4 regions of the Arthrobacter sp. AL05 genome follow, and region 3 is predicted to be linked to each of the others. Evidence: riboswitches for the same ligand, from Rfam matches in the RefSeq annotation. Region 3 holds a riboswitch; each other region holds the start of a gene.
What was found. A riboswitch is a leader RNA that binds a small molecule or an ion and turns the genes downstream of it on or off. The one in region 3 is predicted to bind thiamine pyrophosphate.
Positions count from the first base shown of each region.

Region 1 (7,343 bases), on a different contig from region 3:
GCTCCCGGCACCGGAGCTGAGTTCCGGGGTGGCCGAGACCGTGCCGGAGACCGGCGCGAGCAGGCCCGCGAGCGTCAGGGCGAAGGTGGACTTTCCCGATCCGTTGGGGCCGGTAATGGTCAAGGCCTCCCCGGCGCGGACCCGGGCAACAATGCCGGACTGGACGGGCGCCGGCGGAATGGGTCGAAAACCGCCCCGGAGGCCCGCCCGGCGCGGCCGTTCGCGGGACACGGCCAGGTCCTCAGCGGCAAGCAGCAGTCCCGCTGTCGGGGTGCGGGCAATCTGGCCACCGGGCGCCCCGGCGGCGGCCCTGCCGACGGCCGAGGCGGCGGCCGATGCCGGGCCGGCGGGCCGCGGCCGGTGACGCGTCCGGGTCTGCGGCACGTAACCGGGCACCCAAACACCCGCCGCGGTGAGCATGTCCCGCGCCTGGTCCAGGACCTGGTCCGGCGGTCCGTCGATCAGCACCGCGGTGTCCGTCGCCGAGCCCGGCTGCAGCACCACAATCCGGTTCACGAGGTCTTTCCAGACGGCAACCCTGTGCTCCACGACCACCAGGGTAGCGCCGGTCTTGTCCAGGCAACGGCCGACGGCATCACGAAGCTCCAGCACTCCGGCCGGGTCCAGGTTGGCGGTGGGCTCGTCGAGGAGAATCAGTCCGGGGCGCATCGCCAGGATGCCGGCGAGGGCCAGGCGCTGCTTCTGGCCGCCGGACAGCGCCGACGTCGGGTGGTCCAGCGGCAGGCGGCCGAGTCCGACGTCGTCGAGCGCTTCCGCTGCCCGGGTCCAGATGTCGGCCGGGGGCACTGAAAGGTTTTCCGCCCCGAAGGCGACGTCGTCGCCCAGGCGCGAGAGCACCACCTGCGTCTCCGGGTCCTGCTGCATCAGCCCGGCCCGGCCGCGCCGCTCCCGGGGTGATGCCCCGTCGATCAGCAAGCTGCCGGTCTCCTCGGCATCCCCGTCGTCCGCCGGCCCGCGGCCAGCGGCTCGCCCGGCGTCCCCGCCGGGCGAGTCGCCGAGTACACCGGCCAGGGCGTGGAGGAGCGTGGATTTGCCGGCACCGGATGGTCCCAGCAGCAGCACACGTTCCCCTGCCTGAATGTCCAGGTCAAGGCCGCGGACTGCGGGCCGGGTCCGGCCCGCGTGCCACCAGCCCCAGCCACGCGCGGTGATCGCAGCCGGGCGGACCCGGTCGGAGGATGTCATCAGCCGTGTGCGCGGGTCAGGAAAAGACCGGCTCCGCGGCCGCCTTGCGGGAGGCGAAAGAGCCCAGCACCCCAGTCCTGGCCAGGGCCCGGGTGGCGAGCCAGGACAGGCCGCCGGCGATCACGGCGCCGGAGATCACAGTGAAAACGATGTAGGCCAGCTTGTCACCGGAGGCATAAGCGATGTTCCAGCCCCAGGGCAGGAACGAGTCATTCAAGCCGCAGAACAGGCCCGCCCCGGCGCCGGCCAGCAGTGCCACCGGCAGGTTGAATTTCCCGTGAAAGGACGGCACATTGAACTTCTTGTAGAGCACCGCGGCAAAAACCAGCTCGGCGCCGAGGCCCTGCAGGATGCCTGAGATCAGCACTGTGGTGCCGTACTGCGAGCCCATGATCAGCTCGCCGGTGGCGGCCACCGATTCGCAGAACAGTGCAGCACCCGGCTTGCGGATGATCAGCATGCCCAGCACGGCCGGGAGCATCCAGCCTCCGGCGTAGAGCCCGGTGAGCGGCGGATAGAACGCATTAACGGGGGCAGAAACCAGGTTGGCACCCTGGGACCAGGCCCAGAAGATCACGCCGCCGGCAACCGCAATGAGCGCCGCCACCACAATGTCCACCACACGCCAGTTGTGGCTGTACCGGACGGGCGCGCCGGCTGATCCGGGTTGTACGGATCCGGGCTTGGCAGATGTATCAGTCATATCGTCCTCCTGAGGAACAGGAGGGGAGAGTGGCCCGGGCCTGCAGCTTCCGCTGCCGCTCCGGCCACTCTGAGAACTCGACTCCCTTGCGCCGGTACTAACCGGATCAGGTTCGAGGGTCTGCGGCTGTCCGCACTCTCAGCGCCCACCTGTGGTCTCCCCGGATTTCCCCGGTGATGCCCGACGGCGGCGCTCCCCTGTCGTATCTAAAAATCGCCCTTGTGGGCGTGACCCACTTTACACCCGTGGAGGTTTGTTTTTCCGGAGTCGGCCGTCACAATCCGCCGGCGCCCGGGACGGCCGGCCTAGTAGAGGCAGCAAGCACGGGAACGCCGGATGCCGCGCCCTGCCGGCCACCAACGGCGGCGAACTAGAACGGGAACCCTAACAAGTGACCAACTCACCAGCGCGGTCCCCCCCGGCTACGACCCGGACTCCGGGGACGAGCAGCCGGGCGGCGGGTTGAGGAGGGATGGTCGCCACCGTCACAGTGTCGGGGTTGCCGCAAAAGCCGACCATAAACTGGTGGACAAAGCCCGCGCGGAAATACTCGGCCGCCCCGGGACGTCAGGCTGAGCTGCCGCCGTTGTTAGCGCCTCGAGCCGTCCGGCCGGCAAGGCGGATCAGCGCAACCCCCACGCCCACGAACCAGGCCCACATCAACACTCCGTATCCGCCGTAGAACTCCGGAACAGTATGCCGTAGCGCCTCCGCAACGACGCCGAGGCCGCCGATCGCGATCCCCAGCCAGGCCAGGGTCTGCGGCAGCACGCCCTTCAGCATGACGAAGGAGATCAGCAGGATGCCAAGCGCGGAGAGGACTCCGACGACGGCCGCCGTGTTGTTCTCGGCGACGATCGCCTCGGCGGCGGTCGAGTAGCGGAGCCGGGACGCGTCGTCGTCCGCGGCCGCGTAACGGTCGCTGAGATATACCAGCACCATGGATCCCCGGCTGGTGACAGGGACGGCCATGATCAAGGCCCACGGCACGGCCCCGACCACGGCGGCCAGCAGGGCACGGCTCTTGTCGAGCGGGGCGAGCGCCACGAACAACGCCACGAATACCACCACCGGCAGGATGTTCGGCACGATCCACAGCAGTTGTTCGGCAATGTAGATCCCCTTGTTCCGCGCGATGAATGCCAGCGTCTCGGCGCCGCCGTGGACCGGAGGCGGGGCGAGGAAGTCCAGGACCAGCGCGAGAATCAGCAGCGCCACGAAAAGAATCGAGGAGATGCCGGCCCAGAGATAGAGCGTCCGCCATGTCTGGCCGTCAGCCGACGGGAGGTCCGGCCGGGTGTGGGCAAGCGAATGGGTTTGGGGCTGTTCCATACTTGAAGTTACGTCTGCCCCGCCCCACCGGACAGGGGCGTTGGTCCCAAGCTGGCCCGGGTCCGCCCGCAGGTCCCCAACTGGACCGTCGGGCGAGGAACGCTAGGCTAGGGGAAGCCCTGTTTCCCTCCCGCAAGGAGTTGCGAAGAATGAATATTTTCATCAAACTGCTCGGCGCCGGCGTCAGCCTGCTTGCCGGCTACGTCGGCACCAAGCTCGTGGACACCGTCTGGGAGAAGTCCACCGGCAATAAGCCACCCAAGGGCCACGAGGACGATGTCCCCACCACCCTGCGCTCGGCCCTGACTTTTGCGCTGATCTCCGCGTCCGTCAGCGCCATCATCCAAGTACTCGCAAATCGCGGCACCCAGCGGGCGGTTGCACGCTTCGCCAAAACCCAGGACCTGGTCTAGGGCGCATCCTCTAGCTTCACCGCCCGCCGGTGTCCCCGGCGTCGTCGTCAGTGAATCCCCGGGTGCCGGCTGCCTGCTGCACCACGGCCTCCAGGTCGTCGGTGCTGAGCAGCTCCGGGTGGAGGTGCTTGGTCCGGTACCCGGCGCGGCCGACCATATGCGCGGAAACCGGAACCGTGAGCAGCTGGAAGATCCATGCCACCACCAGCACCGGCCAGACCCACCAGGTGCGCATTTGAAGGCCCAGCGCGAACAGCAACAGGAACAGTCCCAGCACCTGGGGCTTGGTGGCTGCGTGCATCCGGGTCATCAGGTCGGGAAAGCGGAGCAATCCCACCGCCGCAGCGAGGGACATCAGGGCACCGACCACCATAAAGACAGCCGAGACGGCGTCGATCACGGTGTCGGCGGAAAATGTCTCAGGAGGCACTGCTTTTCTCCCTCCGGTCGGCAACGAAGCGGGCTACCGTGACGGAGCCGACGAACCCGATAAGGGATACCGCCACCAGCAGCATAAGGTTGTTCAGGTGCCGGTTCACTGCCATGTCGATGCACATGGCCGCCCCCACGATGGCCAGGAGCACGTCCGCGGCAAGCACCCGGTCCAGCAGCGACGGACCCCGCGCGATCCGGATGATCGCCCCGCCGGCGGCCAACGAGAGCACCACCGCGGTCACGGTCAGGACTAGCGCCATCACGGCCCCACCTCCTGGTTGAGTGCGGACACTTCGGCTTTGGTCCCCATGATCCGGATCAGCCCGGCCTCCGTGTCGCGGACGTCCTTGCGCAGTTGCGCGGCGCCTGCTGCGTTGCGGACGTTGATCCCGTGCACATAGAGCGTGGATGTGGAGCGATCCACTTCCACCACCATGGAACCGGGGATCAGCGCGGTGACGTGACCGGTCGCCGTGACCAGCAGGTCAGAGTGGCTCCGGAGCGGGACGGCCACAACGGCACTGACCACCTTGGGTCCCTTGGCCGCTGCCAGGTACAGGACCTGGCAGCTCGCTGCCACCACTTTGGCCAGGAACACGAGTACAAACGGCACTGCACGGAGCAGGTTGAAGCGCCCGCCCAGTTCCACCGGCGGCAGGTAGAACAGCCGGGCGACAACGACCGAAATCAGGGCTCCGAAGAGCAGGTTACCGGGGCTGAAGTCCCGCCAGAGGGCGCCCCAAACCACTACGAGCCATACGAGCAGCGGCAGTTCCTGCCGCAGCGAGATCCGTTTCCGGCTCATTTGGAGGCCTCCTGCGGCTGTGGCCCGGGCCTCGGCGGAACCGGCGCATCTTCGCCCAGGACCGCCTGGATGTAAGAGGTCCGGTCCAGCATGTCGAAGGCAGACTGGTCCGCGACCTTGAACAGCGGGCCGGCGAAGATGGTCAGCCCGACGCCGAAAAGCACCAGGCCTAGCGTGGAACCCACCATGGTCCGCGGCAGCAGCGTGACGTTGGTCTTGCCCGCCCGGTCCCCCGTTGCCGAATCTTCCGGGGCAGCCAGCAGCACCGGATCCGGGTGTTCCGCGTCCTCCGGTTTGCGCCAGAACGCACGGTTCCAGACCCTGGCGATGGCAAGCAGCGTCAGCAGGCTGGTCAGCACTCCGCCGGCCATCAGTGCGAAAGCCAGCGGTGTTCCCAGCTGAACCCCGGCCTGAAGCAGACCCAGCTTGCCCAGGAAGCCGGAGAACGGCGGGATCCCGGCCAGGTTCATTGCCGGGACAAAAAACAGCACCGCCAGCAGGGGCGACAACTTGGCCAACCCGGCCAGGCGGTCCACCGAGGAACTTCCGCCACGGCGCTCAATCAAGCCCGTCACCAGGAACAGGCTGGTCTGGATGGTGATGTGGTGGACGACGTAAAATACGGCGGCGCCCAGCCCTGCCACCGAGGACATCGCCAGCCCGAACACCATGTAGCCGATGTGGCTGACCAGGGTGAAGGACAACAGCCGCTTAATGTCATTCTGGGCCAGTGCGCCCAGGATTCCGACAATCATTGTCAGCAAGGCGGCCACCATCAGCGGCGCATTAAAAGTGTCGCCCGGGAAGAGCAACGTTTCGGTGCGGACAATGGCGTAGACACCCACCTTGGTGAGCAGCCCTGCGAACACCGCGGTGACTGGAGCCGGGGCCGTGGGGTAGGAGTCCGGGAGCCAAAAGGACAGCGGGAACACCGCCGCTTTGATGCCAAACGCCACCAGGAGCATTACGTGCAGCAGGTTTTGGGTGCCCTGGTCCAATTGCGCCAGCTTGATGGCGAGATCAGCCATGTTGATGGTGCCGGTAGCGCCATAGATCATCGCGATCGCCATCAGGAAGAGCACTGAGGACACCACCGAGACCACCAGGTAGGTCACGCCTGCCCGGATCCGCGGGCCCGTTCCGCCGAGGGTCATCAGCACGTAGCTGGCGGTCAGGAGGATCTCGAAGCCCACATACAGGTTGAACAGGTCGCCGGAGAGGAACGCATTGGACACCCCCGCTACCAGGATCAGGTAGGTGGGGTGGAAGATCGAGACCGGCGCATCCCGATCGCCGTCGGCCATGCCCTGACCGGTGGCGTAAATCAGCACGGCGAGGCTCACCGAGGAGGAGACCACCAGCATCAGCGAAGAAAACTGGTCCACCACCATCACGATGCCCCATGGCGGGAGCCAGCCGCCGAGGTTGACCGCCGACGTTCCGCCTTCCCAGACGGAGGCCAGCAGCAGACACTCCAGCAGCAGCGTCACGGACAGCAGCGCGATGCTCACCGTCCGTTGCGCACGCGAATGTCGGATCAGCAGGAAGGTGAGGGCCGCCCCGAGGATGGGAAGGAGGACGGCGAGCGGGGCGAAACTGGCAATGTTCACTGTCCGTCTCCTTCCGGATTGGGTAGTTGGACGTTCAAGGAACCCGGTTGCTCCTCCGCCGCCGCCCGCTCGGCGTTCAGCGTACGGTCTGCCACTTGGACCGTGGCTTCGGCGCCGGCTGGGACGTTGGAGACCCCCTGGCCGTCCGAACCGATCATGGTCAACGGAAACTCGGAGGTTTCCACCGGGATCACGGAGTCGTCCTCGACGTCGAAGCTGGGGGTCCGCGCCACGCGGCGGTCCTCGGCGTCGTCCTGGATTTCATCCTCGCGGGCCAGCACCCAGGTCCGGTAGATGATGCCGAGCATAAAGGCCGTGACGGCAAAAGAGATCACGATCGAGGTGAGGATGAGGGCCTGAGGCAGCGGATCGTTGTAGTCCCCGGCCGCGGTGTCCTTGCTGAACATCGGCGCCAGGCCGGCGTACCCGCCGGTGGTCAGAATCAGCAGGTTTGTGGCGTTTGTGAGCAACATCAGGCCCAGCAGGACCCGGGTAAGGCTGCGTTCGAGAATCAGGTAGATGCCGCAGGCGTACAAGGCTCCCATGACCGTCAGCAGTGTCAGGTTGACGCTCATGCTTTTCCCTTGGCTGTGGTTTCGGCCGGTACTCCGCCGGGCTCCTGGTCGCTGGCCGGTTCGTGTGACTGTTCCTCGAAATGTTCGTCGATTTCGGCGCCCAGGCTGCGCAGCACGTCCAGGGCCAGGCCGACGACGACCGTGTAGACGCCGATATCGAAGATCGTGGGGGTGACGAACTTGACGTCGCCGAAAACCGGCAGCCAGAACTCGATGATGGCGCTTTGGAACACCTGGCCGCCCAGCAGCAGCGGTACCAGGCCG
Region 1 is NZ_JASBRC010000001.1:474,568-481,910, forward strand. It holds gene QK287_RS02235 (ABC transporter ATP-binding protein) at 1-1,206, opposite strand, end outside; gene QK287_RS02240 (ECF transporter S component) at 1,223-1,909, opposite strand; TPP riboswitch at 1,975-2,118, opposite strand; gene QK287_RS02245 (DUF4386 family protein) at 2,477-3,241, opposite strand; gene QK287_RS02250 (DUF4235 domain-containing protein) at 3,391-3,654, shown strand; gene mnhG (monovalent cation/H(+) antiporter subunit G) at 3,671-4,084, opposite strand; gene QK287_RS02260 (monovalent cation/H+ antiporter complex subunit F) at 4,074-4,349, opposite strand; gene QK287_RS02265 (Na+/H+ antiporter subunit E) at 4,349-4,894, opposite strand; gene QK287_RS02270 (Na+/H+ antiporter subunit D) at 4,891-6,504, opposite strand; gene QK287_RS02275 (Na(+)/H(+) antiporter subunit C) at 6,501-7,079, opposite strand; gene QK287_RS02280 (Na+/H+ antiporter subunit A) at 7,076-7,343, opposite strand, start outside.
Region 1: linked by a shared signal. The riboswitch ahead of QK287_RS02240 (ECF transporter S component) and the one ahead of thiC (phosphomethylpyrimidine synthase ThiC) in region 3 are both predicted to bind thiamine pyrophosphate.

Region 2 (7,343 bases), on a different contig from region 3:
GCTGGATTCCGTGGATACTGCCCATCCTGCTGGGCGCAGCCGCCGCCACGGCGTCCGTGCTGTACCTGGGTCGGAACCGCACCAGCCGCGATACTGCCAGGCTGACCGCAATCCTGCGCTACTAGCGAGGTCCCGGCACGCCGGCCGGGCCGGGTTCCGCCCCGGGACCCGCCCAACGCACCTAGAGGAACTCGGCACGGCCTTCCATGGCCGATGATGCCAGTGCGTGCTCCCGCCGCGGGATCCTGCCGCTGCGTTTGGCCAGCCGTCCGGCGATCACCGCGTGTCTAAACGCCTCGCCCATCAGAACCGGATTTTGTGCCCGGGTCACCGCCGTGGCCAGCAGCACGGCGTCGCAGCCAAGCTCCATGGCCAGGGTTGCATCGGAGGCGGTCCCTATCCCGGCGTCAAGGACCACGGGCACGGAGGCACGGGCGACGATCAGTTCGATGTTATGCGGGTTCAAGATGCCCAGGCCGGTGCCAATCGGCGCGCCGAGGGGCATCACGGCAGCGGCGCCGAGGTTTTCCAGCCGCAGCGCCAGCACGGGGTCGTCGTTGGTATAGGCAAAGACCTTGAACCCGCGGCCCACAAGCTGCTCGGTGGCCTCGACGAGCTCCACCGCATCCGGCAGCAGGGTGTGCTCGTCCGCAATGACTTCCAGCTTTACCCAGTCCGTTTCGAGGGCTTCCCGTGCCAGCTCGGCAGTGAGGACGGCATCCCTGGCGGTGAAGCAGCCCGCGGTGTTCGGCAGCACCCGGATGTTGTGGTCCAAAAGCAGCTGGAACAACGACCCCGATTCTGCCGGCGAATAGCGCCGCATCGCCACGGTGGTCAGTTCGGTGCCGGACGCCAGCAGCGCGGCACCCAGACCGTCAAGGCTAGGCGCCCCGCCGGTTCCCATAATCAGCCGGGACCCCAGCTGTACACCGTCGACCGTGAACGGGTCCGCGGCGGCCGGTGAAATTCCCGGCGCCCCGGCGAGTGTGGTGTCCTCCCTGCCGCTCATCCTCCCTGCACCGCCGTGACCAGTTCGAGGTCGTCACCGTCGACGAGCGCTGTGGTGTACCACTGGCTGCGCGGGACCACGTCCGCGTTGCGGGCGACGGCGACCCCGAGTTTCCCGCCGTCGACTGAGTGGCCGTTGGGCGCCAGCGGCCGGCCGGTAACCTGGCTGACCAGCTGGCTGACCGAGGCGCCGTCCGGGAGAAAGTGCCCGGTTCCGTTCAGGGTGATGTTCATACCGCTTCCTTGTTTTCTTCAGGGTGGGTGTTCGGATGGGTGATGATCTTCGGGGACGGCCTCCGGGCGCCGGCTGCGGCCGGTCTGCTGGTTTGACTGCCGGTGGCGAACCTGTCCGGGCGGAAGTGCTTCCAACGGGAATCCACGGTTCCGTCCAGCAACTCACAGCAGATCCTCGCGGCGGCGGGTGTGAGCAGGATGCCGTGCCGGAAAAAGCCGGTCGCTATCATCAAACCGGCAATTTCCCCCGGACGCCCCCGCGCCGCCACCCGGCCCAGCAGCGGCGCGTTGTCCGGGGTCCCCGGCCGGGCCCGGGCAGTGGCCTCCAGCAATTCCAGTTCGGCGACGGCGGGGACCAGCTGCTGGGCATCACGCAGCAGCTGGTAAACACCGCCGGCGGACACCGCCCGGCCCGGGACACCAGCTTGGGTGGCAGCATCCGGGTTGTCGCCGCCGAGCGCGTCTTCGCGCTGGGTGGCGCCGATCACCACCGTGCCGTCCTGCCGGGGCACGATGTAGACCGGCACCCCGCGCACCAGCCCGCGCACCGTGGCGGTGAGCAGCGGCCGTAGTTTCGCCGGGACGCGGAGCCGGAGGATGTCCCCGTGGACCGGCCGCAGGGGAAACTCAAGCCCCGCGGGCAGCCCCTCAAGTGTGGCGGCGCCAAGGCCGTTGGCCACAATGGTGTCCTTGGCCCGGATGGAACCGCCGCCGATGAGGCTGGCGCCAGCCACCCGACCCTGCTCCCAGAACAGCCCGCCGGCACGCCTGGCGATGGTGGTGGAGCGACTGTCGGTGCGCAGCAGTTCCCTGATCCGGGCCAGCAGCAGGCGCGGGTCCACCTGGTGGTCGGCGGGAATATCGAAGGCGCAGGAGATGCCCGGACTCAGCAGCGGCTCTCGCCTTCGTGCCGCACGGACGGTCAGCGGCTCGACGCTGAGGCCGGCAGCCTGCTGGGCGGTGCGCAGGTCCGCGAGCGCCCGGCGGTCGGCGGCGTCGACACCCACGGCGAGGGTCGGCGTGGTGAGGTAGCCCGTCCGGGAGCCCCCCGTTCCGCCCCCGGCGCCGTCCAGTCCGGCCGCGAATGCCGGCCAGAGGCGGGAGGATTCCAGCATAAGCTCCAGGAGGGCCTCTTCCTGGTAGTGCAGTTCGCTCACCGGGGCAAGCATGCCGGCGGCAGCCCAACTGGCTCCTGTTCCGGGGGCGTCGTCGATCAACGCGACAGATCGGCCCGAGCGCCGCACCGCCCAGGCGATCCCGTGGCCAACAACGCCGCCGCCAATCACGGCCACGTCGTAACATTCGGGGTTTTTGAGGTCATCCGCGGCGGCCGCAGCCGAGGTTGCGTCGCTTTCACGGGCCGTGCCGGGGACGAAGGTGCCGTCCATAGAGGATTCCTTCCCTACGCCGGTACTAACCGGATCAGGTCAAGCGGTCGGCTGCTACGCCCTCTCAGCCTGCCGTTGCCGGTCGCCAGTGGCGTGGACGGCGGCGGGCTCCCGCGGTATTGGCCCAGTGTAGAGGAACTAGGCTGGAAACATGAGCCAGGATGCCGCCCACACCACCGCCCGCCTTTATCTCTGCACCGACGCGCGCCGGGACCGCGGCGACTTTGCAGACTTCGTGGACTCGGCCTTTGCTGGCGGCGTCGACATCATCCAGCTGCGCGACAAATCCCTGGAAGCCGCCGAGGAGCTGGAACTGCTGGCGGTCCTGCAGCAGGCGGCCCGCCGTCATGGCCGGCTTTGGGCAGTCAACGACCGGGCAGACCTCGCCTCCCTGGCCGGGGCGCCGGTGTTCCATATCGGGCAAAAGGACATCCCGTTCGGGGCGGCGCGGGACATCCTCGGCCAGGACACCGCTATCGGGCTGTCCACCCACACTCCGGCCCAGGTGGACGCCGCGATAGCCGCAACTTCCGGCCGGAACGGTCTGACCTACTTCTGTGTTGGCCCGGTATGGGCCACCCCCACAAAGCCGGGCCGCGCCGCCGTCGGACTTGACCTCGTCCGCTACGCGGCGGACGCGATCGGCGGGTCAGAGGCCCAGCAGCGGAGAACTGCCCGGAGCGAGGCTGCGGGGAACCTCTGGGGCGCGCGGCCGTGGTTCGCGATCGGCGGCATCGACCTGGGCAATGTGGAGCAAGTGGTGGCCGCGGGCGCCGGCAGGATCGTCGTGGTCCGCGCGATCACCGAGGCCACCGATCCCGAGGGCGCAGCCCGGGCCCTGCTTGCCGCCCTCGACGCCGCGGAACGCTAAGGCCCGCCTGCTCAGCCGGCAAGGCCGAGCTGCGTCATCCGGCGTGCGTGGTTCGCTGCCAGTTCCCGCAGCAGGGCTCGGACAAGCTCCCTCGGCCCGTCCTCATCCGCGCCGATCAGCCGGTCGGCGAAGGCGTGCTCGAAGCTCATCCGCTGCGCCTGGTTGAGGACCTCCCCCAGCAGTCGCCGGGCCCACAGTGCCAGCCGCGACGCCAGCTTCGGGTCATCTGCGAGGGCGGCCCGGAGCCGTTCCCGCAGCACCGCTGCCGCTTCGTCGCCGGCCTGGACCTGCTCCACCACGGCACGGGTGCCTGCGTCGAGATAACGGGACATGGCGCGGTAGGCGTCGGCGGAAACGGTGTCGATCACGTACGCCTTGATGAGGGACTCGTGCCAGTCCGCCGGGCGGGTGCGTTTATGGAAGTGGTCCACCGACGGCTGGAACGGCAGCATGGCTTCCTCGGTGTCCAGGCCCATGGCTTCGAGCCTGGAGCTGACGAGTTCGTAGTGCTGGAACTCGATCACGGCGATACGTCCCAGCGCTGCCCGGTCGTGCAGGGTGGGCGCGTACCGTGCGTCGGAGGAGAGCCGCTCGAAAGCGGAGAGTTCGGTGTAGGCCATCACGCCGAACAAATCCCTCAGAAAGCTGTTGTAGCGGGCGGGATCAGCCGGGAATCTGCTCATGGTCCAAGACTAATAGTGCAAATGAAGCTACTCTGATTTCCGTGTCCCAGCATCGCTTGACCCCGAATGTCCACCAGCAGGAGAGCCTCCTTGCCGAGGCACTCAACACGTTGCGCACAACCCTGGAGCTGCCCGGACCGTTCCCCGAGGACGCGCTGCGGGAAGCGAAGGAAGCCGTCGCCGGACACGAACTGCCGGAGCTGGATTTCACCCACATCGACTTTGTGACCATCGATCCTGCGTCTTCCACCGATCTGGACCAGGCCCTCTTCATCGACCGTTCCGGCGCGGGATACAAGGTCTTCTACGCGATCGCCGATGTCCCCTCCTTTGTTGTCCCCGGCGGAGCGCTCGACGCCGAGACCCGCCGTCGCGGCCAAACGTACTACACCCCGGACGGCCGGATCCCGCTGCACCCGGAAGTCATCAGCGAAGAAGCCGGAAGCCTGCTGGCCGGGCAACGGTGTGCCGCCTTTGTGTGGGAATTCGAGCTGGACACCACCGCGGAGGTGTCGGAAGTGCTGGTCCGCCGTGCCACAGTCCGCAGCCGGGCCCAACTCAGCTACCGGGGTGTCCAGGCCGACCTCGACGCCGGCACGGCCGCGCCGCTGCTGGAGCTGCTCAAGGAAGTCGGGATGAAGCGGGTAGAGCTCGAACGGCTCCGCGGCGGCGCCAGCCTGAACATGCCCGAACAGGAAATCGAACAGCTGCCCGACGGCGGCTACCGGATTGTAGCTGCCCCGCCGCTGCCCGTGGAAGACTGGAACGCCCAGATTTCGCTGATGACGGGAATGGCCGCAGCAGGGATCATGCTCGAAGGCAAAGTCGGTATCCTGCGCACCATGCCGGCGCCGGATGAAGCGTCGCTGGCTCATTTCCACCGCCAGACCCGCGCCCTTGGCAGGCCCTGGAACGCCGACATGAGCTACGGCGAATACCTGCGCACCCTGGATCCCACGGATCCGCGGCAGCTGGCGATCGTGCACTCGGCCGGCATGCTGTTCCGCGGCGCGGGCTACACGCCCTTCGATGGCACGGTGCCCGGGGCCGCGGTCCAGGCAGCCATCGGCGCCGCCTACGCCCACTCCACGGCCCCGCTCCGACGCCTGGTGGACCGCTTTGTCCTGGTGATCTGCGAGGCGCTCAGCAACGGCACGGCTGTCCCGGCCTGGGCCCGGGAAGCCCTGCCGTCGCTCCCGTCGATCATGGCAGCCTCGGACCAGCTGGCCGCCAGGCTGGAGCGCCTCTCCCTCGATACCGTGGAGGCGGCGCTGCTGGTCAACCACGTTGGCCAGGAGTTCGACGCCGTCGTGATCTCCGGCGCTAAACCCGCCAGGAGCGGAAAGAACAGCACCGGCAAAAACGGCACCAATGCCGCCGGCACCACCGGCGGGCCCGCCGGAATCGTGCAAATCGCCGAACCCGCCGTCACTGCCCGCTGCCCGGGCGAACTGGAACCCGGCACCCAGGTCCGGGTGCGGGTGGTCGCGGCCGACATCACCACCCGTGAGGTCCGGCTGGAGCTGGCCGTCTGAGCGATCGGCGGCCTTGCCGCGCCGTCAGTGGCCGCCGTCGAGTTTCCGGGCCGTGTGCGGCTAGACTGGAAGGGTAGATATGGATGCCCGGTCGTTGATTTCCTTCATTTTCGAATTCAACAAGCCCGCCCCTACGCGATCTTGAGATACACCCGCTGGTCCCCAGTGCCAGCATCTAGATAGCCCGCGATCGGCTTCCACTGGAATTGCTTGCGCTTCTGAGCGTGCTCCGGAACGGCCACCCGGCCGGCCCGTTGAGCATGCAGCGCAGCCCAAAATGAATAAGGAATCTCCCCTAGTGAGTGAATTGCACACGCACCAGCTTCTGACCGACGAATCCGGCACGGAAACGATCGAACCGGAAGAAACCATCATCTCGGACGAAAAGCCGCACGAGATCGCCGAGAAGACCTTTGCCGACTACAATGTCCGCGCCGATATCGTGGAATCCCTCGCCGACGCCGGAATCACCCACCCGTTCCCGATCCAGGCCATGACCCTGCCGGTAGCCCTTGGCGGCCACGACATTATCGGCCAGGCCAAGACCGGAACGGGCAAAACCCTCGGCTTTGGCATCCCGGCCCTGCAGCGCGTCGTCGGACCCGACGACGCCGGCTACGACTTGCTCCCGGCCCCTGGCGCCCCGCAGGCCCTCGTGATTGTACCCACCCGTGAGCTGGCCGTCCAGGTCGCCGGCGACCTGCAGAATGCCGCCCGCAAGCGCAACGCCCGCATCACCACCATCTACGGCGGCCGTGCCTACGAGCCGCAGGTCGAGGCGCTGCAGAAGGGCGTCGAAATTGTTGTCGGTACGCCCGGACGCCTCATCGACCTCTACAAGCAAAAGCACCTCGTCCTGAAGAACGTCAAGATGGTGATCCTGGACGAAGCCGACGAAATGCTGGACCTCGGCTTCCTACCCGACGTCGAGACCCTCATCGCCGGCACCCCGCCGGTCCGCCAGACAATGCTGTTCTCCGCCACCATGCCCGGCCCGGTCGTCGCCATGGCACGGCGATACATGACCAAGCCCACCCACATCCGTGCCGCGGACCCAGACGACGAGGGACTGACCAAGCGCGACATCCGGCAGCTGATCTACCGTGCCCACAGCATGGACAAGATCGAGGTCGTGGCCCGGATCCTGCAGGCCCGCGGCCGCGGCCGCACCATCATTTTCACCAAGACCAAGCGCACCGCCGCCAAAGTCGCCGAGGAACTGGTGGACCGCGGCTTCGCTGCGGCCGCCATCCACGGCGACCTCGGCCAGGGCGCACGCGAGCAGGCCCTGCGTGCCTTCCGCAACAATAAGGTCGATGTCCTCGTCGCCACCGACGTCGCAGCCCGCGGCATCGACGTCGATGATGTCACGCACGTCATCAACTACCAGTGCGTTGAAGACGAAAAGATCTACCTGCACCGGGTGGGCCGCACCGGCCGCGCCGGCAACAAGGGCACGGCCGTGACCTTCGTCGACTGGGACGACATGCCCCGCTGGGGCCTGATCAACAAGGCCCTGGGCCTGAGTGTCCCGGAGCCGGTGGAAACCTACTCCTCATCCCCGCACCTTTTCGAGGAGCTCGACATCCCCGCAGGCACCAAGGGCCGGCTGCCCCGGGACAAA
Region 2 is NZ_JASBRC010000004.1:89,095-96,437, forward strand. It holds gene QK287_RS06730 (hypothetical protein) at 1-125, shown strand, start outside; gene QK287_RS06735 (thiazole synthase) at 182-1,009, opposite strand; gene thiS (sulfur carrier protein ThiS) at 1,006-1,242, opposite strand; gene thiO (glycine oxidase ThiO) at 1,239-2,630, opposite strand; TPP riboswitch at 2,624-2,755, opposite strand; gene thiE (thiamine phosphate synthase) at 2,782-3,501, shown strand; gene QK287_RS06755 (ferritin-like fold-containing protein) at 3,513-4,184, opposite strand; gene QK287_RS06760 (RNB domain-containing ribonuclease) at 4,226-5,719, shown strand; gene QK287_RS06765 (DEAD/DEAH box helicase) at 6,018-7,343, shown strand, end outside.
Region 2: linked by a shared signal. The riboswitch ahead of thiO (glycine oxidase ThiO) and the one ahead of thiC (phosphomethylpyrimidine synthase ThiC) in region 3 are both predicted to bind thiamine pyrophosphate.

Region 3 (7,343 bases):
CGTACCCGTTTTTGAGCGGAAGCATAAGATCCAGCAGGATCACGTCGTACGGGTTCTCCGTCGCGGCCCACAGGCCGCTGACCCCGTCGGCGGTGACGTCGACGACGAAGCCCTCATTAGTGAGTCCGCGTCGAATGGTCTCCGCCAGTGTCGTTTCGTCCTCGACCAGCAAGATCCGCATGATGGTCCCCTTTCGTTGATAACCGCAGTATCCCCGACGCAGCTTGAGCGTCGCCTGAGAAACGGCGGTGATCCTCTCAGCTTTCTCTCAGAGCCGCTGCTCCATGCTGGTGGGCATAAGGCCCGCAACGACCAGCTCACTGTCAGGACAACATGATGGATTCATCCGCCGAACACCCGAACACGATCTTCCCCGGGCTGCGGTCCTGGTGGTGGGCGACGGCCGCGCTCTCCATTTTCGCGACCACGACCGCGGCCGGGATGGCCGCGAAGTCCTTCGGGCCCCTGGCGCCGGAGCTGGGCCTGGACATCTTCCTGAGTCATGGGAGGAACAGTGCCTTGACTGCGCTCAGTGAGGCCATTCACTACGGACTTGGACCGGCCGGTGCCCTGGCGCTGGTGCTGATGATCTGCGGGTACCTGCTCTGGTACCGCCGTCGACCGGTTCAGGCGCTGGCCTTCGGCTCCGTTGTTGCTGTCGGGTGGCTGGCCTCAACAGCCGGAAAGATCTTGGTCAGCCGTTCCCGGCCGCCTGCCGACGCGACCGGAGCGCTGATCGCCGAAACGGGCAACAACAGCTTCCCTTCCGGACACACGGCCTTCGCAGTCTCCCTGGCGCTGGCCGCCGTGCTGGTCCTCGCCCACGGAACCGGGCAGCGCCTGACAGTACTTGCCGCAGGCTCCCTTTTCGCAACCGTTGTGGCGTTCTCCCGGATGTACCTCGGGGTGCATTACCTTAGCGACGTCATCGGATCCGTCCTGATCAGCAGTGCGGCGATCCTGGCTTGGCTGCCGGTCTGGAACAAACTCATCGCGCCGCGGATCTCCGGAATTGGCCTGATTCGCGGATTCGATGCAAAGACGCTGGATCGGCGGCGACGCCACAGGACCAGCAACCATGCGGGATAGCCTCGGGCAATTTCCGTTCCCTCCGCATCTGCTCAAAGGAATTCCCGTGCCAGTGCCACCGCCGGATCCCGGAACCGTGCCCCACCAAGGGCGTTGGCTGTCCCGGATCGAAAATCTGCGCCGTGCCCCGGTTACAGCGGGTTTTGTCCTGGTCTTTTGGGCCGCCGGAGCTCTGACATCCACCCTCATCACCGGCCCGGCCGGCACCTTGCGTCCCAACGTGGCAGCAACAGCGCACTCACTGCCCGGCCGCTGGTGGACGCTTCTGAGTTCCGGGCTGTGGGCGCAGAACCTGACCGGGTACCTGCTGGGAAGCGCAGTTGTGCTCGTAGTCGGGCTGGCACTCGAATACCGGATGGGAAGCCTCAGGTTCGCCGTAGCGGCCCTGGGCAGCCAGATACTCGGAATTAGTGCAGCTCTCGCGTTCCTCACGGTTGCACATCAGATCATGGGGACCTGGACTCAGGAAATGAGCGGGCACCTCTTCCTTGGCCCCACTGCACTCATGACCGGGGCCATTATGGCGGGGACGGCGATGATGCCGACCCTGTGGCGGCGGCGGGTCCGCCTCGTCGTCTTCGCCCTGCTGGTACTCCTGGCCCTCTACAGCGGCGGGTTCGCGGACCTGGTCCGCCTCAGCGCCGCAGGTGCAGGGGCGCTCCTGGGCCCGGTCCTGTGTGGGAGGGCGCCCCGTTTCGTCCGCCCCGTCAGCTCCCGGCATGAGGGCCGGGTCCTCATCGCGCTGCTGGTGGCCGTGTCGGCCGTCGGGCCCGTCGTCGCCGGCCTGACGCCGCACGCCGCGGGACCGCTATCGGTGCTGCGTTTCCTGTTCACCAACATTCAGCCCGTGGACCCGGCGACACTCCAAGGCCTGTGCGCCGACCCGGGACAAGCGAAAGAATGCGCCGGCGCGCAACTGCAGCTGCGCGCCGGCGCCGGCGCAATTTTCATGGCGGTCCTGCCATCTTTTCTCTTACTGATCCTCGCAGACGGTTTACGCCGAGGACGCCGCTTCGCCTGGGCCGCCGCCGTGCTGGTTCAGCTGGGTTTGTCCGTGCTGGCCGGAATCACCATCGCAGGGGTGCTGTATCCGGGAGCACCGGGCACCGTGGCGCCCGAAGGGATCGGCGCCATCGAAACTGCCGGGTACACGCACCCTCTCGCGCTGGTGCTGCCGCTACTCCTGCCCGCGGTGCTGACGCTGGTGCTGCTGATCTTCCGCGGGCTTTTTCCGGTGTCGGCCCCTGCCGGAACCTACCGACGGCTCGCAGTCAGCACCGGGAAGACAGCCGCCGTCCTTGCCTCCGTCTACCTGTTGGCCGGAATCCTCCTGGCTCCCAGCATCACACCCGTCCCGGGACCCAGGGAACTGCTCGCAGATATACCGGATAGGTTTCTGCCGCTGGGATACATGCTCGATCTTGCCCCGGCGTTCGTTCCCCAGGGCGCCGCTGCAACCGTTCTCTATGAAGGAGTCGGCATTGTCTTCTGGGCTGTCACCGCAATCATGACCTTGAAAACCTTCCTGCGCCCGGCCCCAACACAGCACCACTCCGGTACCGGACTCGCACGAGAAATACTGAAAGCCAACCACGGTGGCAACTTGTCCTGGATGACGACCTGGCCAGGGAATATGTACTGGTTCTCCTCCACCGGTGAAAGTTTCATCGCCTATCGTGTCATCGCTGGGGTTGCCCTGGCCCTGGGCGGCCCGGTCGGACCCGTGACCCCTCGCCATGCCACGTTCGAGGAGTTCACCCGTTTTTGCAGTGGGCAAGGCTGGACCCCGTGCTTCTACTCCGTCCCCCAGGATCTGCGCGACCACGCTGCGTCCCTGGGCTGGGGCTCAGTGCAGGTCGCCCAGGAAACGATCCTGCCGCTTGATGCGGTGTCCTTTAAAGGAAAGAAATTCCAAGACGTCCGAACCGCGATGAATAACGCCGCCAAAGCCGGGATCAGGGCCGAATGGACCACATACCGGACCGCATCGTTCTCGGTACTGGCACAGATCCAGGAGATCTCGGAAGAATGGGTCGCCGACAAGAAAATGCCCGAAATGGGATTCACCCTCGGAAGCCTGGACGAACTCAACGACCCCGAGGTCCGACTGCTGGTTGCCGTCGGCACTGACCACATGGTCCACGCCGTCGCCTCTTGGCTGCCCGTCTACAACAACGGCACCATCGAAGGCTGGACCCTGGACTTCATGCGGCGCCGCACCAACGGATTCCGTGCCGGCATCGAATTCCTTATCGCTTCCGCCTCACTCAGCCTCAAAAACGAAGGATACGGGTTCATCAGCCTCTCTGGAGCGCCGCTGGCCCGGCACAACGAACCACCACAGCGCGGACCAGCTTCGGCAAGCAACCAGAGCTCCGGCAGCCTGGACCGGCTCCTCGACCGGCTCGGCGCGACCCTGGAACCTGTCTACGGGTTCAGGTCCCTGCTGGCATTCAAAGCAAAATTCCAGCCCCGCTACGAACCCCTCTACATGCTCTACCCTGACGCAGCCGCACTGCCCGCCATTGCCAACGCCATCACCCGCGCCTACCTCCCCACCGTCAACCTCGCAGAAACCCTAACCCTGGCCCGGCGCCTGCTAAGTGCACCCAAACAACCCCGCACCCGAGTCAGTAGACCGTACCGTCACCCGCCATCCCAGCCCGAAACGCCGGTGAAGAAAAGTGAATAACAACTTGACCCTGCCCATCACGGTCTCGGAGGTTGCCCGCCGCGCCGACGTCAACCCCGGGCTGGTCCGGTCGGAACTACTCATGCAAGAAATCAGAAACTCCAAAGCCCTACTCACCAGCGGGGCGCATCCAAGGAGACGGACTCAACCGGCGATTCGCTCAGCGGACGTGAGCTCCTGCGCCAGTAAGACCACCACCTCCGCCCCGAGATTCGTCAATACCGGGCGGATCGCGAACTCATGGTCGAGCAGATCGACGGGACCGACGCCGACTCACAGCCCTCCCCGCCGACCCTGCCGAACAGATCTCTAGTTCCGGATCGGGGCAGGACCGGCGCCGGAGTGCCGGCGCTGCCCGAACCCGCTCCTCGTTCCTAGCTCCCGGGCACGACGGGTTCGGGGAGGTAGACCTTCCCGCCGGATTCGCGGAACTCGTCGGATTTAGCGTTCATTCCGGCGATGGCTTCCTGTTCGGACATGCCTCCGAACTGGTCGCGGATGTCCTGGGAGAGCCGCATGGAGCAGAACTTGGGTCCGCACATGGAGCAGAAGTGCGCGGTCTTCGCCGGCTCGGCGGGCAACGTCTCGTCATGGAAGGATTCGGCTGTTTCCGGGTCCAGGGAAAGTGCGAACTGGTCCCGCCAGCGGAACTCGAACCGTGCTTTTGACAGGGCGTCGTCGCGTTCGTGGGCTCCTGGGTGTCCTTTGGCGAGGTCGGCGGCGTGGGCCGCGATTTTGTAGGTGATGACGCCGGTCTTGACGTCATCCTTGTTCGGCAACCCGAGGTGTTCCTTGGGCGTGACGTAGCAGAGCATTGCGGTGCCGTAGCGGGCGATTTCGGTGGCGCCGATGGCCGAGGTGATGTGGTCATAGCCTGGGGCGATGTCGGTCACCAACGGGCCGAGGGTGTAGAAGGGGGCGCCGTCGCAGAGTTCCTGCTGTCGCTCGACGTTTTCGCGGACGAGGTGGAAGGGGATGTGCCCGGGGCCTTCGACCATGACCTGCACGTCGTACTTCCAGGCCCGCTTGGTGAGTTCGGCGAGGGTGTCCAGTTCGGCGAACTGGGCGGCGTCGTTGGCATCCGCGGTCGCGCCGGGCCGCAGGCCATCACCCAGGGAAAAGGCGACGTCGTACTTGGCGAAGATCTCGCACAGTTCGTCGAAGTGTGTGTAGAGGAAGTTCTCCTGGTGGTGGGCCAGGCACCAGCCGGCCATGATCGACCCGCCGCGGGAGACGATACCGGTCACCCGGTTGGCGGTCAGGGGGACGTACCGCAGCAGCACCCCGGCGTGGACGGTCATATAGTCCACGCCCTGCTCGCATTGTTCGATCACGGTGTCCCGATAGATTTCCCAGGTCAGGTCATTGGCCTCACCGTTGACCTTCTCCAGTGCCTGATAGATCGGTACTGTCCCAATCGGGACCGGAGCGTTGCGGATGATCCATTCACGGGTGGTGTGGATGTCATCGCCGGTGGAGAGGTCCATCACGGTGTCGGCGCCCCATCGGGCGGCCCACTGCAGTTTGTCCACTTCCTCAGCGATGGAGGAGGTGACCGCGGAGTTGCCGATGTTGGCGTTGATCTTCACGAGGAAGGCCTTGCCGATGATCATCGGTTCGGATTCGGGGTGGTTGATGTTGTTGGGAATGATGGCCCGACCTGCGGCAACTTCGCCGCGCACCAGCTCAACGTCGCAGTTTTCCCGCACTGCCACAAACCGCATCTCGGGAGTGATGACGCCCTGGCGGGCGTAGCGCATCTGGGTAACGGTCTTACCCTCGAGGGCGCGGCGGGGAACCGGCTGCGCGCCTTTCCATTCAGCAGAAGCGGCACCCCGTCGCACGGCGGATTTACCGTCGTCGAGCAGGTTCCGTTCCCGGCCGCCGTAGGGCTCGGTGTCGCCCCTGGATTCTATCCATTCGGACCGGAACGGCTCCAGGCCGATCACAGGATCGCTTCCGGGCCCGGCCGTCCGGTAGACCGTGAACGGTGGATTCTTCGTCCCGTTCGGAGAGTCCTCCAGAGCAATCTCCGTGACAGGGACCCTAATGCCATTTTCGGGGTCTCGGGCGTACGCGAGCGAATGTGAATTCATGGAGCTCATCAGTGGTTTCCTACTTCCTTCGCCGGCATGACCCGGACAGGTTCAACGGTCGCAGACTGCATCAGCCCGATCTCAGCCCTTGCAAGGGCACCCGTGTGGATGGAAAAATCGTAGCACCCCAGCGTGCCCGTTCTACCGCTCTGGATGATCCCGGGTATCCCCCGGACGGCAGCCATTATCGGAAGCAGGCCCTCCAGCAACGCAGTGCACGCCGAATCACCGGAAGCTGAGACTCCTGTCGGCAGCTGCCGAGGATGATGCGCTCCTCTGGCCAGCCGGCAGTCCTCCGAACGCACAGCATTCGAAATGATGCAGACGCCTGCACTGTTGATCCGTGCCGGGGCAGCGAGGGCGAGAGGGTGCGAGGACGATGTCGGTAACCTGTGAGGACGGAGGTCGGCTGGATCGATGAAGTCGTACTCAACGAGGCCTGCTGCATCCGTGTGGAGGCCTAGCTGGTCACGAGGCGCAGCATGAGAGTTTGGAGACATCGGTGGTGAAGGACTGGGCGGCGATCTTGATTCCTTCGGCCATTGTGAGGTACGCGCTCCATAGGTTCGCCACCGGCTCCACAGTCATTCCCGCTTCCATGATGAAGACCCCGGCCGCGGCCAGGTCACCGGCGTCCTTGGCGACGGCGGTCATTCCCACGATCCGTCCGTTGTCCGCGTCGGCGACAATTTTGATGAAGCCTCGGGTGTCCCTGTTCACCAAGGCTCTGGGGACGAATGCCAGGGGAAGCACCCGGCATTCGCACCGGATACCGGCTGCGTCGACCTCACGGCCGGCGTTGTTGAAGGCGTTCTCCACCAACAGGGAGCCGTGGGCGGCTGCGACGTAGACGAATTCGGGGTGTCCGGTCCCTTCCCCGGCGGCCCAGATCCGTTCGTGGGAGCTGGCTAGGATGTTCTGCAAGAGGATTTCGCCCCGGTGCCCGGTTTTGCCGCCGACCGTGGCCAGGTTCAGTCCGTTCGTGACCGGCCGGCGTCCAGTGGCGACGAGCAGTCTGGCGGCCCGGAATTCCTGCTGCCCGCCTGAGACGATCGCGGTCGCGATGATCCCGCCGGTGGCCGGGTCCGTGCGCACCGAGGACACGGCCGCCCGGCGGACGACCCGGATACCTTCGTCGGCGAAGACGCCCATCAGGGCCTGGGAGGCGTCGGGTTCCTCGGCCGAGGCCAGACTCTGCTGCGTCGACAGTATGGAGGGACTCGTCTGCATACATGAGGACGGCAAATTGCGGCATTGACCTCGAAGCCGCCGCCGGTATCCTCGCTGTCGAGGCTTATCACGCCGGAGTCATCAGAACCACCCTCTACGCTCGTGATCTGCAGGTACCCGCCCAAGCGATCTCCGACGCCCGGGACAGCCTCGATGGATCAACTGATTTCGATCAGGGTATTGGCACTAAAGACACCGCCAACCTTGTCCCGACCGACGCAAACGGCATCGCTTTC
Region 3 is NZ_JASBRC010000022.1:17,416-24,758, forward strand. It holds gene QK287_RS17190 (response regulator transcription factor) at 1-181, opposite strand, end outside; gene QK287_RS17195 (phosphatase PAP2 family protein) at 334-1,089, shown strand; gene QK287_RS17200 (DUF2156 domain-containing protein) at 1,136-3,781, shown strand; gene thiC (phosphomethylpyrimidine synthase ThiC) at 4,156-5,886, opposite strand; TPP riboswitch at 5,884-5,991, opposite strand; partial or broken gene QK287_RS17210 (FAD-dependent oxidoreductase) at 6,346-7,092, opposite strand; partial or broken gene QK287_RS17215 (ferritin-like domain-containing protein) at 7,110-7,343, shown strand, end outside.

Region 4 (7,343 bases), on a different contig from region 3:
GTTCATGGAGCCGGGAGCGGTTACCTCAATGATCTTCCAGGCACCCGACCTGGCCGCCGCGGCCCGCCCTGTCCCGGCCCCGGCTGCCGCCGCAGCGGAAGCTGACGACGACGACGACGAAGAAGGCGAGAGCGAGGACGCCGGAAGCCGCCGCCGTCGCCGCAGCCGCGGTCGCCGCGGCCGCAGCAGCCGTGGAGCTGAGAGCGAACCGGGTTCCGAAGACGAATCCGACGACGCGGATGACGCTGAAGAAGGCACTGGCGAGCAGCTCGAAGACGGCGTGACCTCCCGCCGCCGTCGCCGCCGCCGTCGCGGCGAGCAGGATCTGGAACTGACCGGCGGGGAGGACGACGACCCGCCCAACACGGTGACGCGCGTCCGTGCGCCGCGCACAGCCAGCGAGGCTCCGGTGAACAACCGTGTCACCTCGCTCAAGGGCTCCACCCGCCTGGAGGCGAAAAAGCAGCGCCGCCGCGAATCCCGCGATACCGGACGCCGCCGCACCGTCATCACCGAGGCCGAGTTCCTGGCCCGGCGCGAATCGGTGGACCGCCAAATGATCGTCCGCCAGCGCGATGACAGAATCCAGATCGGCGTCCTCGAGGACGGCGTGCTGGCCGAGCACTTTGTCTCGAAGACCCAGCAGGATTCCCTGATCGGCAACGTCTACCTGGGCAAGGTCCAGAACGTACTGCCGTCGATGGAAGCCGCCTTCGTCGACATCGGACGCGGCCGCAACGCCGTGCTGTACGCCGGCGAGGTCAATTGGGAGTCCGTCAACCTCGAGGGCAAGCAGCGCCGGATCGAGAACGCGCTGAAGTCCGGCGACTCCGTGCTGGTCCAGGTCACCAAGGATCCCGTCGGGCACAAGGGCGCCCGCCTCACAAGCCAGATCTCGCTGCCCGGCCGCTACCTCGTCTACGTACCCGGCGGTTCCATGACCGGAATCTCGCGCAAGCTGCCCGACGTCGAACGCAACCGCCTCAAGCGGATCCTCAAGGACCGCCTGCCCGAGGATGCTGGCGTTATTGTGCGCACCGCCGCGGAGGGTGCGTCCGAGGAAGAACTCACGCACGACATCAACCGGCTCCGTGCCCAGTGGGAAGGGATCGAGGGCCAGTCGAGCTCAACTAAGATCCTTGCCCCCGAACTGCTCTACGGCGAACCCGATCTGACCATCAAGGTAGTCCGTGATGTCTTCAACGAGGACTTCTCCAAGCTGATCGTCTCCGGTGAGGAAGCGTGGGACACCATCGAGGCCTACGTGACCTACGTAGCCCCCGACCTTGTCGGCCGGCTGGAGAAATGGACCAAGGACTCGGACATCTTCGGTGCCTGGCGCATCGACGAGCAGATCCACAAAGCACTGGACCGCAAGGTTTTCCTGCCCTCCGGCGGCTCGCTCGTAATCGACCGCACCGAAGCCATGACAGTGGTGGACGTCAACACCGGCAAGTTCACCGGCAGCGGCGGCAACCTTGAGGAAACCGTCACCAAAAACAACCTCGAAGCGGCCGAAGAAGTTGTCCGGCAGCTCCGGCTCCGCGACATCGGCGGCATTATCGTGATCGACTTCATCGACATGGTGCTTGAATCGAACCGGGACCTGGTACTGCGCCGCATGGTGGAGTGCCTGGGCCGGGACCGGACCAAACACCAGGTCGCGGAGGTGACTTCGCTGGGCCTCGTGCAGATGACGCGGAAGCGGATGGGTACCGGGCTGCTGGAAGTTTTCGGCGAACAGTGCGAGGCCTGCGCCGGCCGCGGCATTGTGACCCACGACGAGCCGGTGGAGCACCGCCGCGCCAACGTCGTTGCCGCCGAGCATCACATTCCCCGTGCGGAGCAGCCTGCCCCCCCGCGGACCGAACGCAAGAGCCGCCGCCGCGGACGGGGCGGCCAGGGCACGGACGAACAGTCGGTGCCGGCCGCAGCGCACCCCGAGCCCACCGACGCTGAACGCCATGCCAAGGCCGAAGCGACCCGCCACGCGCTGGCGAATATCGCTGCGGCGGCGCATGCTGCCCATCTGCATGACGATGAAGCGGCCACGGGAGTCGACGCCGGGGTCCGCCAGGCCGCTGTTGAGGCAGCCGTCGAGCTGGCCGCAACGGAGGAGGCTGCCGGACGTCCCGGCGCCGTGCTGACCTTCGGCGGCGAACAAGTCGCACTGCCGTTTGTGGAGCATGCCGACGAGTCGGGTGCGCCCGCGCTGACCATGGACCTGCTGACCGAGGCTTTCGCCCAGCTGGGTGACAGCGGGGAAGTCTCCGCGGCGGATCCCGCTGCACCGGCTGCGAAGGCGGCCGCAGCCCGGACTGGACCGGCGGCTCCGGCGCGTGCCGGCGGAACCGGCCCGGGCCGCGCCCAGGCGCCAGGCTCCCAGACGGAGGCGGCCCCCGAGGCCGGCGCCTCCCGTGCCCGCCGCGGACGGCGCAACCGCAGCGCCAGCCGCGCGCAGGGAGCAGCCAACGAAACCTCGGTAGAGCAGCGCCGGGAAGCGCCGCAGGCTGCCGTTTCGGTACACGAGGCAAAGGCCCCGGCAGCAGCAACAACGCCGGCGGCCAAACCGGCCACAAACGAACCGATTATCCTCGGCGTCGGCGTTCCGGCCTCGGAACTCTAACCCCAAGAAAGTTCGGGAAGGCCGCGGGTGCGGTCCGGGCCGCGTAGCAATACGCCAGGTTCGGGCCGTGCCCGCGACTTCGTTAAAGGATGCGGCTAGGCTTGGTCCCTGACACGGGGTGCCGCGCATCGAGCCGGCTGAGATCCAGACCCGTTGAACCTGTCCGGTTAGCACCGGCGAAGGGATGTCTCCCATGACCGCCGCCTCCCCGTTTCTTCCCGCTGTCCCCGCAGCCCCGGCATCCCGGATCCCGCGGGTGCTCACGATCGCAGGCTCGGACCCCTCCGGCGGTGCCGGGATCCAGGCGGACCTGAAGAGCATTGCCGCGCATGGCGGCTACGGCATGGCCGCCATCACCGCCCTGACCGCACAGAACACACGCGGCGTCAGCGCCATCCACGTCCCGCCGGCAGATTTCCTGACCGCCCAGCTTGACGCGGTCAGCGCCGACATCCGGATCGACGCCGTCAAGATCGGGATGCTGGGGGACGCCGCCGTGATCGACGCCGTCCGGACCTGGCTGGCGAAGGTCAGGCCCGCCATTGTGGTGCTGGACCCCGTGATGGTGGCCACAAGCGGTGACCGGCTGCTGCAGGCGCCGGCCGAATCGGCGCTGCAAGAACTGCTGCCCTACGCGGACCTGATCACGCCGAACCTCGCCGAACTCGCGATTCTGCTCAACGAACCCGTCGCCGGCAACTGGGCTGCGGCGCTGGAACAGGGCAAGCGGCTTGCCGCCGGCACCGGCACGACCGTCCTGGTGAAGGGCGGCCACCTCGACGGCACCGGCGCTGCGGGCGGAGCCGGCGAGCACGGCGACGGCTGCCCGGACGCGCTCGTCAACACCTGCGGGGTCCTGGCCCGGGACGTCATAGTAGTACCGGGGGAGCGGGTCCGCACCAGCAACAGCCACGGAACGGGATGCTCACTGTCCGCGGCGATGGCGACCGTGCAGGCCCGGGTCGGGGACTGGGAGGCCGCCTTGCGGGAAGTTAAGCCGTGGCTGGAAGGGGCGCTGCGCACCTCGGCGGACCTCGACGTCGGCAGCGGCAACGGCCCGGTCCATCACTTCCACCATGTCCAGCATCAGACCGCCCATCACGGTACGGGTGCCGGCGGCGGCGAACTGCACCGGGTCCCTGCCGCGGGTGAATTCGCCCGTGGGCTGCGGGAAACCGCTGCTGCCGACCTCGAGGCCATCTACGGCCTGGACTTCATCACGGCCCTGGCGGACGGGTCCTTGCCGGAGCAGGACTTCGCGTACTACCTCGGACAGGACGCCCTGTACCTGAACGGCTATTCGCGGGTCCTCTCCCGGGCCGCCGCGATCGCACCCACGGAAGACGAACAGCTCTTCTGGACCCGCTCCGCACAGAATTGCCTCAGCGTCGAAGCCGAACTGCACCGGACCTGGCTGCGCGGACGCACGGCGGAGCGGACGCTCGGACCGGTCACCAAGTCCTACGTAGACCACCTTCTGGCCGCCTCGGTCACCGGGAGCTACGGAGTGCTGATCGCTGCGGTACTGCCGTGCTTCTGGCTCTATGCCGAGGTGGGACAGGCACTGCACAACCGGTTCCTCGCCGCGGGTGCGCCGGAATCGCACCCCTACGCCGCGTGGCTGCGCACCTACGCCGATCCGGAGTTCGCCGACGCCACCCGGCAGGCCATCGCCCACACCGACACCGCAGCCCGGGCGGCCTCACCCGGCGAACGGGACGCCATGACCGTGGCCTTCCGGCAGTCCGCCCGCTACGAAGTGGACTTCTTCGACGCGCCGCGCGTGCACGCCTGAGCCGCGGGACAGCAGGGAGCCTGTACGATAGGGAGGCGCGGTTCCGGAAGTCGTTGCGGCAACGTCCTGTCCATACAGGGTGTCACCTATCACGTACCTCCCTTCGGAACCAGCCTCATTTGCGGCCGAAGGCAAAATTAGCGTAGTCTAGATCTTCGGTGCTTACGCCAACACTTGGGTTATGACCTTGAGGACGCTCCACTTGATTTCAGGTGCGAATGTCCACGGGATAGCTCATGGGTTCCCCCGGGGAACCCACCGGCGTAGAGGCACAGCGTGAGCCGGACCATCAACTTTGGACCCAGGTTCCGCACGCAAATCTAGTAATAAACGTCGAGAGAAGTGAGTTCCCCAGTGGTGTACGCGATTGTCCGCGCAGGCGGCCGGCAAGAGAAGGTTTCCGTTGGAGACTTCGTTACCCTGAACCGCGTCCCCGGTGGAGCCGGCAGCACCTTTGAGTTGCCCGCACTGCTCCTGGTAGACGGTGACAAGGTCATGTCTGCTGCTTCGGACCTGGCCAAGGTAAAGGTTACGGCTGAGATCCTTGAGGACCTTCGCGGTCCCAAGATCGTCATCCAGAAGTTCAAGAACAAGACCGGTTACAAAAAGCGCCAGGGTCACCGTCAGGAATTGACCAAGGTCAAGATCACCGGTATCAAGTAACTACTCGTTACTGTTCAGGTTTTCAGCAGATTCCCCAGAATTTTAAGGCAGGCATTTCCAAATGGCACATAAAAAAGGCGCGAGTTCCACTCGCAACGGTCGTGACTCGAACGCCCAGTACCTCGGCGTCAAGCGCTTCGGCGGTCAGGTAGTTTCCGCAGGCGAGATCATCGTCCGCCAGCGTGGAACCCACTTCCACCCGGGCGCCGGCGTTGGCCGCGGCGGCGACGACACCCTGTTCGCCCTGGCTCCCGGAGCCGTCGAGTTCGGCACCCGCCGCGGTCGTCGCGTTGTGAACATTGTGGCTGCAGCAGCTGCAGAGTAGTACCTACGTTTTAAATCGGTGGGGCGGGCCATTAGGTCCGCTCCACCGGTGTTTTAACCGCATTACAATCATCCTGAGCGTCTTTGCACGCTTACGGGAACAGCACTGAGGAGATCCACGTGGCGAGCTTTGTAGACCGGGTAGTACTGCACGTATCCGGCGGTACCGGCGGCCACGGCTGTGTCTCCGTTCACCGCGAGAAGTTCAAGCCGCTCGGCGGTCCCGACGGCGGCAACGGCGGCAACGGCGGCGACGTTATCCTGCGCGTGGACCCCCAGACCACGACCCTGCTCGATTACCACCACGCCCCGCACCGCCACGCCACCAACGGCGGACCCGGTATGGGCGACTGGCGCGCCGGCAAGCACGGCGAAACCCTGATCCTCCCGGTTCCCGAGGGCACCGTGGTCAAGTCCAAGGACGGCAGGGTCCTCGCAGACCTGGTCGGTGAGGGTTCCGAATACATCGCCGCGGCCGGCGGCATCGGTGGACTGGGCAACGCTTCGCTCTCCTCGCAGAAACGCCGCGCCCCGGGATTCGCCCTGCTCGGCATCGAAGGCGAATCCAGTGACGTTGTCCTGGAACTGAAATCCATCGCCGATATTGCCTTGGTCGGGTTCCCCTCCGCCGGCAAGTCCAGCCTGATTGCCGCGATGTCTGCCGCCCGGCCCAAAATCGCCGACTACCCGTTCACCACCCTGATCCCGAACCTCGGTGTGGTCCAGGCCGGCGAGGTGCGCTTCACCATCGCCGACGTCCCCGGCCTGATCGAAGGCGCCAGCGAAGGCAAGGGCCTCGGCCACCACTTCCTGCGCCACGTTGAGCGTTGCGCCGCCCTGGTGCATGTGCTCGACTGCGGCACGCTCGAATCAGACCGCGATCCGCTCTCGGACCTCGCCGTCATCGAAGCCGAGCTGGACAAATACGCGGTGGACATGAGCTATGCCGGTTCCGACGGTGAAGTTGTTCCGCTGAACCAGCGCCCGCGCCTGATCGCCCTGAACAAGGTCGACCTCCCGGACGGCAAGGACATGGCAGAATTTGTCCGCCCCGAACTCGAATCCCGCGGCTTCAAGGTCTTCGAAATTTCGGCGACCAGCCACGAAGGTCTCCGCCAGCTTGGCTTCGCGATGGGCGAGATCGTCCAGGCTGCCCGCGACGCCATTGCTGCCGCGCCGCCGAAGGTCCACGCCCCGGTACTCAAACCTCGCGCCGTCAACGAGTCCGGCTTCAAAATCCGCCGCGAGGAGAAGAACCTGGAGCCGCTGTTCCGCGTCCTCGGCGACAAGCCCGTGCGCTGGGTCAAGCAGACCGACTTCACCAACGAGGAGGCTATCGGCTACCTTGCTGACCGACTGGCTAAGCTCGGCGTAGAAAACGAGCTGTTCAAACAGGGCGCCACCCCGGGCGACATGGTGGTCATCGGTGAAGACGACGGCGTCGTCTTCGACTGGGAGCCGACCATGATGGCCGGCGCCGAACTGTTGGCAGCACCCCGCGGAACCGACGTGCGCTTTGCCGACATCGGCGACCGCCCCACCCGTGGCCAAAAGCGCGATGAACAGGTGGAGCGCCGCGAGGCCAAGGCTGCGGCCCGCGCCGAGCTCGAAGCCGAGCGCAAAGCCGGTATCTGGACTGAATCCGTCAGCGGCCGCCGGCCCAAGCCGCTTAAGGAAAGCGCCCTTGACACCGAGAATGAGGAGTGAGCCTTAACACGTGAGCGACAAGTCCGCAGTTGTCATCGAGGAACCCAAAACCAACGACCGCAGGCTGCTCGCCCGGGCTCGCCGCATTGTGGTCAAGGTGGGTTCGTCGTCGCTCACCAGTATCAAGGGCGGAATCTCCGAGGACGCGCTGATCGAACTGTCGAACGCGCTGGCGGCCAAAAGCAATAGCGGCACCGAAATCATCCTGGTGTCTTCGGGAGCGATCTC
Region 4 is NZ_JASBRC010000009.1:98,354-105,696, reverse strand. It holds gene QK287_RS12455 (Rne/Rng family ribonuclease) at 1-2,626, shown strand, start outside; TPP riboswitch at 2,731-2,828, shown strand; gene QK287_RS12450 (bifunctional hydroxymethylpyrimidine kinase/phosphomethylpyrimidine kinase) at 2,820-4,421, shown strand; gene rplU (50S ribosomal protein L21) at 4,776-5,084, shown strand; gene rpmA (50S ribosomal protein L27) at 5,146-5,409, shown strand; gene obgE (GTPase ObgE) at 5,529-7,115, shown strand; gene proB (glutamate 5-kinase) at 7,126-7,343, shown strand, end outside.
Region 4: linked by a shared signal. The riboswitch ahead of QK287_RS12450 (bifunctional hydroxymethylpyrimidine kinase/phosphomethylpyrimidine kinase) and the one ahead of thiC (phosphomethylpyrimidine synthase ThiC) in region 3 are both predicted to bind thiamine pyrophosphate.